2 regions of the Variovorax sp. GrIS 2.14 genome follow, and region 1 is predicted to be linked to the other one. Evidence: riboswitches for the same ligand, from Rfam matches in the RefSeq annotation. Region 1 holds a riboswitch; the other holds the start of a gene.
The links. Region 1 has a riboswitch for S-adenosylhomocysteine ahead of metH (methionine synthase). Riboswitches for the same ligand answer to the same signal wherever they lie in the genome.
Positions count from the first base shown of each region.

Region 2: another riboswitch for S-adenosylhomocysteine. It lies ahead of ahcY (adenosylhomocysteinase); the one in region 1 lies ahead of metH (methionine synthase).

Region 1 covers NZ_JBJXIA010000001.1:23,066-30,185, reverse strand. The annotation lists gene RCH10_RS00125 (PACE efflux transporter) at 1-124, shown strand, start outside; gene dinG (ATP-dependent DNA helicase DinG) at 160-2,445, shown strand; S-adenosyl-L-homocysteine riboswitch at 2,494-2,578, shown strand; gene metH (methionine synthase) at 2,653-5,379, shown strand; gene RCH10_RS00110 (glycosyltransferase family 39 protein) at 5,434-7,120, shown strand, end outside.
Region 2 covers NZ_JBJXIA010000016.1:28,747-35,866, reverse strand. The annotation lists gene RCH10_RS21385 (peptide chain release factor 3) at 1-1,337, opposite strand, end outside; gene phaP (TIGR01841 family phasin) at 1,463-1,933, opposite strand; gene RCH10_RS21375 (hypothetical protein) at 2,064-2,756, opposite strand; S-adenosyl-L-homocysteine riboswitch at 2,860-2,928, shown strand; gene ahcY (adenosylhomocysteinase) at 3,005-4,459, shown strand; gene RCH10_RS21365 (TlyA family RNA methyltransferase) at 4,466-5,308, shown strand; gene metF (methylenetetrahydrofolate reductase [NAD(P)H]) at 5,286-6,110, shown strand; gene RCH10_RS21355 (septal ring lytic transglycosylase RlpA family protein) at 6,107-6,841, shown strand; gene RCH10_RS21350 (23S rRNA (adenine(2030)-N(6))-methyltransferase RlmJ) at 6,881-7,120, opposite strand, start outside.

The DNA.
Region 1 (7,120 bases):
GGACCTCGGCCTGGTCGTGTTCTTCCTGGTCTACACCTTCGTTTTCAATTGGGGCTTCGACACCGTTTTCGGTCTGCCCACATCGGCTGCAACGCCTTCCACGAGCGCTGCTCAGCCGGCCTGAACCAGCGCCGCACTGCGGCATGCAACACTCGCTCGATGTCATCTTTGGAATGGGCCGCGTCGGCCTTGCAGGCGTTCGACGGGGCGGTGGCCGCGAGCAAGGGATTTCGCAGTCGCGAAGGGCAGCGGCGCATGGCCGAACACGTGGCGCGCACGCTGAGCGTTGCCACGCTCGGCAAGGCTGAAAAGTCGAATCTTCCGCAAGAGTCGCAAATCGGCGCCGTCAGCGGCGCCGATGAGCCGGTCCGCGCGATTGCCGTGATCCAGGCAGGGACTGGCGTCGGCAAGTCGCTCGCCTATTGCGCACCTGCCATCGCGCTTGCCCTGGCGCGCAACACGCGCGTGGTGATTTCCACCGCTACGGTCGCGCTGCAAGAGCAGTTGGTGAACAAGGACTTGCCGGCGCTCGCCGCGTTGCTGCCCGAGCCGTTTCGCTTCGCGCTCGCCAAGGGCCGCGGTCGCTACGTGTGCAAGCTGAAGCTCGAACGCCTGACCGGCATGGCGGCGGATGGCGCCGACGCAGAGCACGGAAGCCACGGCGAAGAGGGCGACAACTTCGAAGACGACCTGTTCGCCGACGAAGAGGCCGGCGAGGGCGCGTCGCGCGCCGTGCGGCCACCGCATGAGGTCGCCGCGCGCCTCCAGTTCCATACCGGTATCGCGCAAGCGCTTAACCGCGGGGCATGGGACGGCGACCGTGATTCGCTCGACGCCCAGCCCGCCGCCGACCTCTGGGCACCGATGGCGGCCGACGCTGCGTCGTGCACCGGCAAGCATTGCCCATCGTTCAACGGCTGCGTCTACTACGAGCGCCGCAAGACGCTGGTCGGCGCGCAGGTGATCGTGGTCAACCACGACCTGCTGCTGTCGTCGCTCAACAACCGCTTGCTGCCCGAGCTCGACAACTGCCTGCTGATCCTCGACGAGGCGCACCATTTGCCGGCCACCGCGCTCTCGCAATTTGCCTGCCGCATGGACCTGGGCCGCCACGTGTGGGCCGAGCGGCTGGCCCAGCGTGCGGTGCGCGTTGGCGTGCGGCTGGAGGTGACCGAGGTGGCCGACATTCCGATGCATGCCTCGCAGATGCGACAGGCGCTACAACAGGTCGAGCGGCTGGTGATGGAACTGTACGGAGAAGCTCTCCAGACCGGCCTCGCGAACGCCTTCAACGCAACGGGTCGCAACACATCCCGGGCACGTTTGCCGCTCGGTGAACTGCCGGAATCGCTGCAGGGACCACTCGGTCGGGTGGCGCACCATGCTTCCGGATTTCTGGACGCGTTGCGTGTCATCGCGAGCGCGTTGCGAGCCGAAATGCGCGACCAGCCAGCACTCGCCCGCCGGCTGTCCGCCATGTATGCCCAACTCGGCGCGCTGGCGCCACGGCTCGAACAGACACTCGACACCGCTCAATTGCTGTTGCGCGACGCAACGCCCGGTGCAGCGCCGGCCGCCAAATGGTTCACGCTGGAAGTCGATGGCGACCTGGCCACGCTGCAAGCCCACGCGAGTCCGTTGCTGCCTGGAGCGACGCTGCGCAACAACCTGTGGAACAAGGTGCGCGGCGCAGTGCTCACATCGGCCACGTTGACCAGCTGCGGACGCTTTGATTTTTTCTTGCGCGAGTCGGGCCTGCACGGTTTGCACGAGGAAGGCGTCGCGACCACGCTCGAAGTGCCCAGCCCGTTCGACTACGCCAAGCAAGGCAAGCTCATCGCGGTCGAGACCCGAGCCGATCCTCGCGAAGCTGCCGCCTATGTCGCCGAGATGGTGAAAGCATTGATGCGCGATCTGGCCGATGTGCGGCACGGTGCGCTCGTGCTGTTCACCTCGCGGGAGCAATTGCGCATGGCTGTCGAGGCGCTGACGTCCCGCCTGAAGCCCATCGTGCTGCTGCAGACGGCGATGCCGCGCCAGCAGTTGATGGCCACGCACCGCCACCGCGTCGCCGAGGGCCTGCCGTCGATCATCTTCGGCATGCAATCCTTTGGCGAAGGGCTGGATCTGCCGGGCAAGCTGTGCGAATCGGTCTTCATCGCCAAGCTGCCGTTCGCATCACCCGACGATCCGGTGAGCGAAGCCCGCGCCGAGTGGCTGCGTACCGTCGGCCGCGATCCTTTCACCGAGTTGGTGGTGCCGGCGACGGCGATTCGTTTGGCGCAGTGGGTCGGTCGCGCGATCCGCAGCGAGGACGATCGGGCGAGCGTGTATTGCTATGACCGGCGGCTGGTTCGTACGTCTTATGGGCAACGGTTGCTGCAGGGCTTGCCGGCGTTTGCGCTGACGACTGTGCGTGCGACGGAGGTGGCGGTGGTCGTTTGACCAAACCCTCACGCCGCATCGACGATCCGAAAGCCGCCTAAAATTAAGCCTCTCGAGGAGCGTTGCAGCGTTGACCGGTCTTTCTCAAGACCCGGCCACGTCAGGCTCGGGATCGTAACGACGCTCACCTGATCTCAAAAATCTACAGGTGAGCCCGTGTCCCAGACGTCCCCGAAATCCGAGTCCCCAGAGACCCCAGGTACTCCGATTCCTCCGCCGCTGATGCTTTCCGGCCTGGAGCCGGTCACGATCGGCGAGGGCGCGTTGTTCGTCAACATCGGCGAACGCACCAACGTCACCGGTTCGAAAGCATTTGCCCGAATGATCTTGAATGGTCAGTTCGAGGAGGCGCTCGCGGTAGCACGCCAGCAAGTCGAGAACGGCGCGCAGGTAATCGACATCAACATGGACGAGGCCATGCTGGACAGCAAGGCTGCCATGGTCCGCTTCCTGAACCTGATCGCCAGCGAACCCGACATCGCGCGCATGCCGATCATGGTCGACAGCTCCAAGTGGGACGTCATCGAAGCCGGTCTGCGTTGCATCCAGGGCAAGGGCATCGTCAACTCGATCTCGATGAAAGAAGGCGTCGACGGCTTCAAGCGGCAGGCCAAGCTGGTGCGGCGTTACGGCGCTGCAGCGGTGGTCATGGCGTTCGACGAAAAGGGCCAGGCCGACACCTACCAGCGCAAGATCGAAATCTGCGAACGGGCCTATCGCATCCTGGTCGACGAGGTCGGCTTTCCGCCCGAAGACATCATCTTCGACCCGAACATCTTCGCCATCGCGACCGGCATCGAAGAGCACAACAACTACGCGGTCGACTTCATCAACGCGACGCGCTGGATCAAGCAAAACCTGCCGGGCGCGCGCGTGTCGGGTGGCGTGTCGAACGTGAGCTTCAGCTTTCGCGGCAATGACCCGGTGCGCGAAGCCATCCACACCGTGTTCCTGTACCACGCCATCAAGGCGGGCATGGACATGGGCATCGTGAATGCCGGCATGGTCGGCGTGTACGACGACCTCGAGCCGGTGCTGCGCGAGCGGGTGGAAGACGTGGTGCTCAACCGCCGCGAAGACGCTGGCGAGCGCCTCGTCGAAGTGGCCGAGACGGCCAAGAGCGGCGCCAAGGACGAGAGCAAGAAGCTCGAATGGCGCGGCACGCCGGAGCACCCGGTGGCGGTCGACCAGCGCCTGTCGCATGCGATGGTGCACGGCATCACCGACTTCATCGTCGACGACACCGAGGAGGCCTACCAGATCATTTTGGCGAAAGGCGGCCGGCCGCTGCATGTGATCGAAGGGCCGCTCATGGCCGGCATGAACGTCGTGGGCGATCTGTTCGGCCAGGGCAAGATGTTCTTGCCGCAGGTGGTCAAATCGGCACGCGTGATGAAGTCGGCCGTGGCGCATTTGCTGCCCTACATCGAGGCGGAAAAACTGCTCGACGAAGCCGCGGGGCGCGATGTGCGCACCAAGGGAAAGATCATCATCGCGACGGTCAAGGGCGACGTGCACGACATCGGCAAGAACATCGTCACCGTCGTGCTTCAGTGCAATAACTTCGAAGTGGTGAACATGGGTGTGATGGTCCCGTGCCACGAAATTCTGGCGCGCGCCAAGGTCGAGGGCGCCGACATCGTGGGGCTCTCGGGCCTCATCACGCCGAGCCTCGAAGAGATGCAGTATGTCGCCGGCGAGATGCAGCGCGACGACCATTTCCGCATCAAGAAAATCCCGTTGATGATCGGTGGCGCGACCACCAGTCGCGTGCATACGGCCGTCAAGATCGCGCCGCACTACGAGGGCCCGGTCGTCTACGTGCCCGATGCCTCACGCAGCGTGAGTGTGGCGCAGAGCCTCCTTTCGGACAACGCCACCAAGTACATCGACGAACTCAACGCCGACTACGACAAGGTGCGACTGCAGCACGCCAACAAGAAGCAGATACCGATGTGGTCGCTGGCGAAATCGCGGGCCAACAAGACGCCGATCGACTGGGCGAACTACACGCCGCCGGTGCCCAAGTTCATCGGTCGCCGCGTGTTCAAGAACTACGACCTGACCGAGCTCGCCAAGTACATCGACTGGGGCCCGTTCTTCCAGACCTGGGACCTCGCGGGTCCGTTTCCCGCCATCCTGAAAGACGAGGTGGTCGGAACCGAAGCCGTGCGCGTGTATGCCGACGGTCAGCGCATGTTGAAGCGCCTGATCGAAGGCCGTTGGCTCAGCGCCAGCGGCATCGTCGGTTTCTGGCCCGCCAACACGGTGAACGACGACGACATCGAGTTCTATACCGACGAGAGCCGCACCGAGGTCGCCATGACTTGGTATGGCATGCGCCAGCAGACCGAGAAGCAGATGATCGACGGCGTGATGCGACCGAGCCGCTGCCTGGCCGACTTCGTCGCGCCGAAAGACAGCGGCCTGAAAGACTATGTCGGCATGTTCGCTGTTACCGCGGGCCTGGGCGTCGAGAAGAAGGAGAAGTACTTCGTCGACGACCTGGACGACTACTCGGCCATCATGCTGAAGGCGCTGGCCGACCGGCTGGCCGAGGCCTTTGCCGAATCGCTGCATCACCGCGTGCGCACCGACCTCTGGGGCTATGCGCCGCACGAAGGCCTGAGCAACGAAGACATGATCGCCGAGAAGTACCGCGGCATTCGTCCGGCGCCCGGCTATCCGGCCTGCCCCGACCACAGCGTCAAGCGCGAGATGTTCGAAGTCATGCAGTGCCAGGACATCGGCATGACGCTGACCGAAAGCCTCGCGATGACGCCCGCCGCCAGCGTCAGCGGCTTCCATTTGAGCCATCCTGACTCGACGTACTTCAACGTCGGCAAAATCGGGCATGACCAGTTGCAGGACCAGGCGGCGCGCAGGAAACAAAGCGAGGCCGAGTTGGAGCGGCTGCTGGCTCCGAATCTATAACCCGTCGGCCGGTGCGTCCGTGGCCGGCGACCGGGAGTTTCTATTTTCCAGAAGTTGATTTTTGCAGCGGCGCACTACGCGGCGCTGGCGGTGTTCGTCGTGAGCTGTTGGGGCTACGGGTGCGCCGTGTTGTCGCGCATCGGCGTGCCCACGCCGGCCGACGTTTGGCTCGAAGCGGCAATGAGCGCCACGCTCGGGGTCGGCCTGTTCATCTGCGCGTTTCAGGCATTGGCCATTGCGGGATTGTTCGGCGTGACGGGCGTGCTTGTGCTGGTCGCTATCGGCATCGGCGCTGCGGCGCTGCAAGTGCCGGCATGGCGGCGGCAATTGCGTGAGCGTGCCGCGGCTGCTGTCTTTCCTTCCTCCTGGGGCGTCGACGCGTCGATGTCTTGGCTCGACAAAGCCGCACTCGCCGCGCTCGCGCTGATCGCTCTTCCTGCGCTGGTCGCACCGCTCGCTCCGCCGGCCGTCTTCGACGAACTGATGTACCACCTGCCGTACGCGCGCATGCTGGCGCAGACCGGCACGCTCGGCATCCACGACTGGCTGCGCTACCCCTGGTTTCCGTACAACTACAACCTGCTCTATGCGGCCGCGCTGCTGGTCGGCGACGACGTACTGCCGCACTTCCTGAGCGCGCTCGCGGGCGCGCTGTCGGTAGGGATGGTCTATCGGCTCGGACGACAGCACACCAGCCGTACGCTCGCGCTCGCCGGCGCCGCCATCTGGCTCGGCCTGGGCGACTACGCCAGTGCGCTGATCGACATGGGCGTCGCACTGTTCGTGCTGGCCGGCTGCGTCGCGCTGTGGTGGTGGCGCGAGGCGCAGGATGCGAAGAGTCCGCAAGCGCCGCGCTGGCTGGTCGTGGCGACATTTTTCTTCGGCGTGGCGGCAGGGTGCAAGTACCAGGCGCTGACTTTTCTTCCGTTGGTCGCGGTGTTCGTGCTGTGGCGCGAGCGTCGGCCCAAGGTGTTGGCGCTCGCGCTGTTGAGCTTCTTGCTGCCGTGCATCTACTGGTACGCGCGCAACGCCATCACGACGGGCGACCCGTTCAACCCGATCGGCGCGCGCCTGTTCGGCTTCACCAACTGGAACGCCGCCGACTATCAGAACCAGTTCGACGACGTGAAGGCGCACGCGGCATGGCCGAACCTGGCGATCTGGGGCGTCGTGCTGGCGCCTTTGAGCCCATGGTTCAGGCGGTCTGCGGCGGTGCGCGCGGCGGTCGTGTTCTGCGCCTACTCGCTGGTCGTCTGGCTCGTGACGTCGCGCTATCCGCGCTACATGACGGCGTCGTACCCGTTGGTCGCGCTCATGTCTGCGCTGGGCTGGGCCGTGTTCTTCAAGGCGATCGCTTCGGGCGTTCGCAAGGCCGCACCGGCGTTCGCGGCGTGGTCACGATGGTCGACGGTCGGCGTTTGGGTCGGTGGGCTGTTGATCGTCACGCTCGCCGCCATGTCGGTGCAACAGACATTCAAGAGAGGCGCCATGGTCTCGCTCACGCAGGACACGCGCGATGCCTTCCTGCGCGTGAACGTACCGGGCTATGAAGTGATGCGCTACCTGCGCGAGCATCCGCACGGCAAGCTCTATCAGGTGGCGCTGAGCGAGGCGATCTACTACGGCCCCGACGAGGTTTGGGGCGACATGCTCGGGCCGTGGCGCTACGCCGATTTTCTGGCTGCGCCGCCAGCCGAGATGGCGCGCAAGTTCATGTCGCTGGGCTTCGGTTCTCTGGTCG
Region 2 (7,120 bases), on a different contig from region 1:
CCGACAGCGCCGAGCAACATCGGCCCGCCGATCTCGGGGCGGAACACCTGGATCGCACCTTCTTCTCCGAGCTGCGCCAGGCCTTGTTGAAGCTGCTTGGTACGCAGCGGGTTCTTCAGGATCACCGTCATGAAGAGTTCGGGCGCAAAGAAGGGCAGGCCGGTGAACATCAGGTTGGCGCCATCGGTGATCGTGTCACCGAGCTGCACGCCGCCATGCGTGGTGAAGCCAACGATGTCGCCGGCATAGGCCTCTTCGACCGCCTCGCGGCGCTGGCTCATGAAGGTGACGACGCTGGTCGGCCGCAGTTCTTTCGACGTGCGCTGCACCTTCAGCTTCATGCCCGGCGTGTACTTGCCCGAGGCCATGCGCACGAAGGCGATGCGGTCTCGGTGCGATGGATCCATGTTGGCCTGGACTTTGAACACGACGCCGGCGAAGTCCTTGTCTTCCGGCTGCACTTCCTTCACCACAGGCTGGCGATTGACCAGCGTGGTGCTGGTGCGCGACTGCGGCGGCGGCGCCAGATCGACCAACGCATCGAGCACTTCCATCACGCCGAAGTTGTTGACGCCAGAGCCGAAGAACACCGGCGTCTGCTTGCCCGCGAGAAAGGCTTCGCGATCCCACGTCGGCGAGGCACCGGCTGCCAGTTCCATGCTCTGCTCGGCAGATTCGAACTCGCTGCCGAAGCGCTTGATGAGCTCGGCGCGGTTGTCGAGGCGAATGGTTTCGAACTCCTGCGGCAGTCGCTCCTTGCCGGAGTCGAACACCGTCATGGTCTGGGTGCGCAGATTCATGATGCCGCCGAAGGATTTGCCCTGGCCGACCGGCCAGGTCATCGGCACGCAGGGCATGCCGAGCTCGCGTTCGATCTCGTCCATGATGTCCAGCGGCTCGCGCACTTCGCGGTCCATCTTGTTGACGAACGTGATGATGGGCGTGTCGCGCTGCCGGCAAACTTCGATCAGGCGGCGCGTCTGGGCTTCGACGCCGTTGGCCGCATCGATCACCATCAAAGCCGAGTCGACGGCGGTCAGCACGCGGTAGGTGTCTTCTGAAAAGTCCTTGTGGCCGGGCGTGTCGAGCAGGTTGATGACGTGGTCGCGGTACAGCATCTGCATGACCGATGAGGCCACCGAAATGCCGCGCTGCTTTTCGATCTCCATCCAGTCGGAGGTGGCGTGCCGCGTGGCCTTGCGCGCCTTGACCGAACCGGCAATCTGGATCGCACCTGAGAACAGCAAGAGCTTTTCAGTGAGCGTGGTCTTGCCGGCGTCTGGGTGGGAGATGATCGCGAAAGTGCGACGGCGACGGGTTTCGGAGGCGAAAGACAAAGTGGGCAATCTGCGGGGGGATTGCCCGATTTTACGGATGCGCTCCTGGCTTCTCTCGCACGGGGCTAGCGCGACGCCACAAAGCCGTGGTCATGCCGGTCGCGTCGAGCGCGCCGGCAGCCCTCTCACTTGCGCTGCAGCAGCTTGGTCACTTCGTCGACGTTGTCCTGCACCCGCTGGCGCACGACTTCGAAAGCGTCCTTCTGCGACTTGGCCGCCAGGTCGGCCAGCTCCTTGATGTCGTCGATGGCACGCTGGAACGACGCGCGACCCAGTTCGTCGAGCTTGGCAAGATTTTCTTTCGGGTCTTTGCCTGGGGCCGCCTTGGCTGCGGACTGCCATTCGGCAATCGCGCTCTTGATCATCTCGGTCTGACGCTGCACCACCGTCTGCAGGCCCTTGTACGACTTTTCGTTGGCCTGCATCACGGCTTGAAGATCCTTGCGGCCGCTGTCGAGCAGCTTGCTGCCGGCGCCGGTCAGGTTGACGCTCTGCAGACGCTCGGCCATGCCCTTGAGCATGTCGGCCGGGTTGGGGATTTTGGTGTTGCCCTGCGAAGCGGTGGGCTGGGCGGCAGCTTTCTTGGCGGTGGCCATGGGAGTCTCCTGAGGTTTGAGGAAGGCGGACGCCGCGCCTGTCGATGCGGAAATCCGTTGCCACGATACGCCGCAGCGGCGCGGCTGCGGCGGTTCTCTGCGCCAATTTACTTCCGGGATTTCCCTTGGATTACATCGGCGGCGTGAAGCCGTTGCGGCCGGCCAGCACGCGCAGTGCCGTCGGGGTGCCGTTGCGCTCTTGCGCGTTGATCAGCACTTTCGCGCCGGGGACCAGCAGGGCGTCGGTTGCGGGCTTAAAGGTCACGACGGGCACGTTCGGCGGAACGATGAGCGTCTTTTCACCGCCCTTGTAGCTGAGCTTCAGCTGCTGGCCGCCGCGCACGTTCTTCGGCGCCGCGGCGAGGTCGGCCACGGTCGCGTTGGTCATCGTGCTCTGCGGCTGCAAGTCCCATGGGAAATGGCCTTCGCCGGTTCCACGCGCGGCCTCGGGGAAGACCAGAACTTCGAGCGCCTTTTGCGTGCCGTCTGCCTGCGGCATCGCTGCAGTGCCGATGAAGCTCCCTTGCTTGATGTCGCTCAGCTTGATGCGATACACCTCGGAGATCGGCATGTCGGCGACCCGTGCAAGCGAAACGACCTCACCGCTGCGGTCCTTCACGACCACCTTCTTTGGGTCTACATAGACGACCGTGCCTCGAATTCGGACGGTCGGGGCGGCGGGAGCGGCAGATGGCGTGGCCGCCGGGCTCTGCGCAGCGGCGGCGAGCGGCAGCACGGCTGCGCCGAGCAGGGTGGCCGAAGCCAGAAGCACAGACGCAAGCGGCGAGAGCTTGCGGAAAGACGATGCGGAGGGTGTGTTCATATCGTACGAGCGTAATACGCCGCAGGAATTTCGGCTTGTCGGCGGTAACGCCGACCCTTCCGGGCGGTGACGCACGCAATCGGGCGTCTGCGCTAAAATCCGTCGTTCCGAGGAGCGTTGCAGCGCCATCAGGCGTGAGGCTCGGACCACATCGCAACCACGCTCAACCGCTGTTCTCGCGGTGAGTCGATCTACAGGTCTACCTTCCCGAGCGCGGCGGCAATTCTCAAACTTGCTTTGGAGTTCTCATGAGCGCTGTTCTCGAATCCGCATCCGCCGTCGCAATCCCTCTCAAATTGACCGATCAGGCCATCGCCGACATCACGCTGGCCGCTTGGGGCCGCAAGGAAATCCGCATCGCGGAGACCGAAATGCCGGGCCTGATGGCCATTCGCTCCGAGTTCGCGAAGTCGCACCCGCTCAAGGGCGCGCGCATCACCGGCTCGATCCACATGACGATTCAGACCGCGGTGCTGATCGAAACGCTGCAAGCCCTCGGTGCCGACGTCCGCTGGGCATCGTGCAACATCTTCTCGACGCAAGACCACGCAGCCGCTGCCATCGCAGCCGCCGGCACGCCGGTTTTCGCCGTCAAGGGCGAGACGCTGACCGACTACTGGGACTACACCCACGCCATCTTCGATTTCGGACCCAAGGGCTCTAAGGGCGAAGGCCCCAACATGATCCTGGACGACGGCGGCGACGCCACGTTGCTGATGCATCTGGGCCAGCGCGCTGAAAAAGACCTGGGCGTTCTCGCGAACCCGACCAGCGAAGAAGAGCGCATCCTGTACGCCGCGATCAAGGCCAAGATCGCTGTCGACAGTACCTGGTACACCCGCAAAGCCGCCGAGATCATCGGCGTGACCGAAGAAACGACCACGGGCGTTCATCGCCTGAACGAGATGTCGGCGAACGGCACGCTGCAGTTTCGCGCCATCAACGTGAACGATTCAGTCACCAAGAGCAAGTTCGACAACCTGTACGGCTGCCGTGAATCTCTGGTCGACGCTATCAAGCGCGCGACCGATGTGATGATCGCCGGCAAGGTGGCGGTCGTGGTGGGCTACGGCGACGTGGGCAAGGGCTCGGCACAAGCGCTGCGCGCCCTGTCGGCGCAGGTATGGGTCACCGAGGTCGATCCGATCAATGCGCTCCAGGCTGCAATGGAAGGCTACAAGGTCGTGACCATGGAATACGCTGCCGACAAGGCGGATATCTTCGTGTCGGCGACCGGCAACCTGTCCGTCATCACGCACGACCACATGGTCGCCATGAAAGACCAGGCCATCGTTTGCAACATCGGTCACTTCGACAACGAAATCGATGTCGTGTCGATCGAGAAGTACGAGTGGGAAGAGATCAAGCCGCAAGTCGACCACATCACCTTCCCGGACGGCAAGAAGATCATTTTGCTGGCCAAGGGTCGCCTGGTGAACCTGGGCTGCGGCACGGGCCACCCGAGCTTCGTGATGTCGTCGTCATTCGCCAATCAGGTCATCGCGCAGATCGAGCTTTTCACCAAGCCCGACGCGTATGAAGCCGGCAAGGTCTACGTGCTGCCCAAGCACCTCGATGAGAAGGTCGCGCGCCTGCACCTGAAGAAGGTCGGCGCCATGCTGACCGAACTGACGCCAGCGCAAGCGGCCTACATCGGTGTCGATAAAAACGGCCCTTACAAGCCTGACACCTACCGCTATTGATAGCGCATGCGCGCTGATCAATTGTTGGTGGAGCGCGGCATGGCCGCGTCCCGATCGCAGGCCGTTCGCTTGATTGCGGGCGGTTTGCGCTGGCGCGATGCGGGCAGCAGCGACGCATGGCGTGACGTAGTCAAGAACCGCGACGACCTGCCTGAATCGGCCGAGCTCGACCTGGTCGACGGCGCTGAAGCACGCTACGTTTCGCGCGGAGGACTCAAGCTCGAAGGGGCTTTGAAGACCGCAGGCATCGATGCGACGGGGCTGCAGTGCCTCGACATCGGCCAGTCGACCGGAGGCTTCACCGATTGCCTGCTGCAGCACGGTGCGGCGAAGGTGGTCGGCGTCGACGTCGGTCACGGCCAGTTGCACGCGAAGCTGCGCGAAGACGAGCGTGTGATCGCGGTCGAAAAGGTCAATGCGCGAGCGCTGACCGCGGTCGACCTGATCGCTTCGAGTGTCGACGCCGAAGACGATGTCGAGACGATGGAAATCGAATTCGAGCCGCGCTTCGACCTGATCGTGGGTGACCTCTCGTTCATTTCGCTGACGCTGGTGTTGCCGGCGGTGGTGCCTTTTCTAGCAGCCGATGGCCGCATGCTGATGCTGGTCAAGCCGCAGTTCGAACTGCAGCCGGGCCAGGTCGGCAAGGGCGGCATCGTGCGCGATGCGGCGATGTACCCGATCGTGGAGGCACGCTTGCGAGAAGCCTGCGCTGCGCTGGGACTGCGTGTTGTGCAGTGGTTCGACAGCCCGATCGTCGGCGGCGATGGCAACCATGAGTTTTTCGTTCACGCCGTTCGCGCGGACGGCGCTCCAGGAGCCGGCGATGCGCCTTCCGCTCAGCTTTGAATTTTTTCCGCCGAAGACGGTCGAGGGCGCGACCAAACTGCGTGCAGTCCGGCAGCAGCTCTACACGCGAAAGCCCGAGTTCTGTTCGGTTACGTATGGCGCCGGAGGCTCGACGCACGACGGCACCTTCAACACGGTGCGTGAAATTCTGGGCGAGGGCGTGGATGCAGCGAGCCACTTTTCGTGCATCGGATCGACCAAGGAAACCGTGCGCATGCAGTTGGCCGAACTCAAGGCGATGGGCGTCAAGCGGTTGGTCGCATTACGCGGCGATTTGCCCAGCGGCTACGGCGCTGGCGGCGAGTTTTTGTACGCAAGCGATCTGGTCTCGTTCATTCGCGAAGAGACAGGTCGCGACTTTCATATCGAGGTCGCTTGCTACCCTGAAGTGCACCCGCAATCGCGCTCGCCCGAGGCCGACTTGCGGGCTTATGCGGCCAAGGTCGAAGCGGGCGCCGATTCGGCCATCACGCAGTATTTTTTCAGTGCCGAGGCCTACTTCCGCTTCGTGGATGAAGCCCGCAAGTTGAAGCTCGACGTGCCTGTCGTGCCGGGCGTCATGCCGATCACTAACTCGACCCAACTCATGCGTTTCTCGGACGCCTGTGGCGCTGAGATTCCTCGCTGGATTCGTCTTCGGCTGCAGGGTTTTGGCGACGATACGGCGTCGATCAAGGCGTTCGGCCTCGATGTCGTCACCGACCTGTGCGTGCGACTGCGAGACGGCGGTGCACCTGCCCTTCATTTCTACACGATGAATCAGGCTGCTGCGACTTTGGGAGTTCTGGAGCGCATCGAGTGAATGTCGCGTGCCCGGCCGCCCGCCATGCGGGGTGGACCGGATCGCGTCGCGCGCTGCGAGGCGCGCTGGCCGGTTTGCTGTGTCTGCTTGCGGCCTGCGGCACACCGCCGCCCGATGCCAATGCGCCCAAACCTGACGCTGGAGCGGATTCATCGGGGCGCTTTCGGTTACGGCCGTTGCCACGCGAGCTTGCGGTGCCGGCCGGTGCCGCTCCACGTTCGCAAGTGCCCTCGGTGCGCTACGAGCTCTCCATCTCAGGAACTGGCGAACTCTCGCCGGACGATGGCGTCCCCGGTGACGGAAGCCTTCGCGAAATCTTCGAGCGCGGTGGCGCTTCCTGGTACGGCATCCAGTTTCACCAGCGCAAAACTGCCAACGGAGAGCGCTTCGACATGACCGCATTCACGGCCGCTCACAAGACACTGCCATTCAACACGCGTGTCTGCGTGCGAAGCCTGGTGAATGGCAAGGAGGTGTTGGTGCGCATCAACGATCGGGGGCCCTATGCGCTGGGTCGCATCATCGATCTGAGCCGCGCCGCAGCAGATCAGATCGGGCTGACGGCAATGGGGATCAAGCAGGTTGCGTTGTCGGTGATCGACAAGAAAGACATGCGTTGCAGCGGTGCGGCCGTCGACTTCGCCGATGCGCCAATGGCGGGTGATTCTGCGCCGTCGCCTTCGAGCACGCGGAAGGTACCGGTCAAATCATCGAATCGCAAACGCCGCTAGATATCGGCGTTGAATGAACGGTCGCAGAAGCGCCGGAACTCAGCCGCCGCTGTCGAGCGAAAACGCCGCGTGGCGGTCTTGCGCCAAAAGCTCTGCCAACTGAGGCAACGCCGCGGCCAATTGCGGTTTCAAGGTAAACGGCGGATTGATCAAAAACATGCCGCTGGCAGGCAGGCCGGGTCGCTTGGTCTCGCCAGTGGGCGTAGATGTCAGCTTGCTGGACTTTACGGTGAGCGTCGCGTGCAGCCACGACTTGCCGGCCTTGGTCGCCATCGTCTT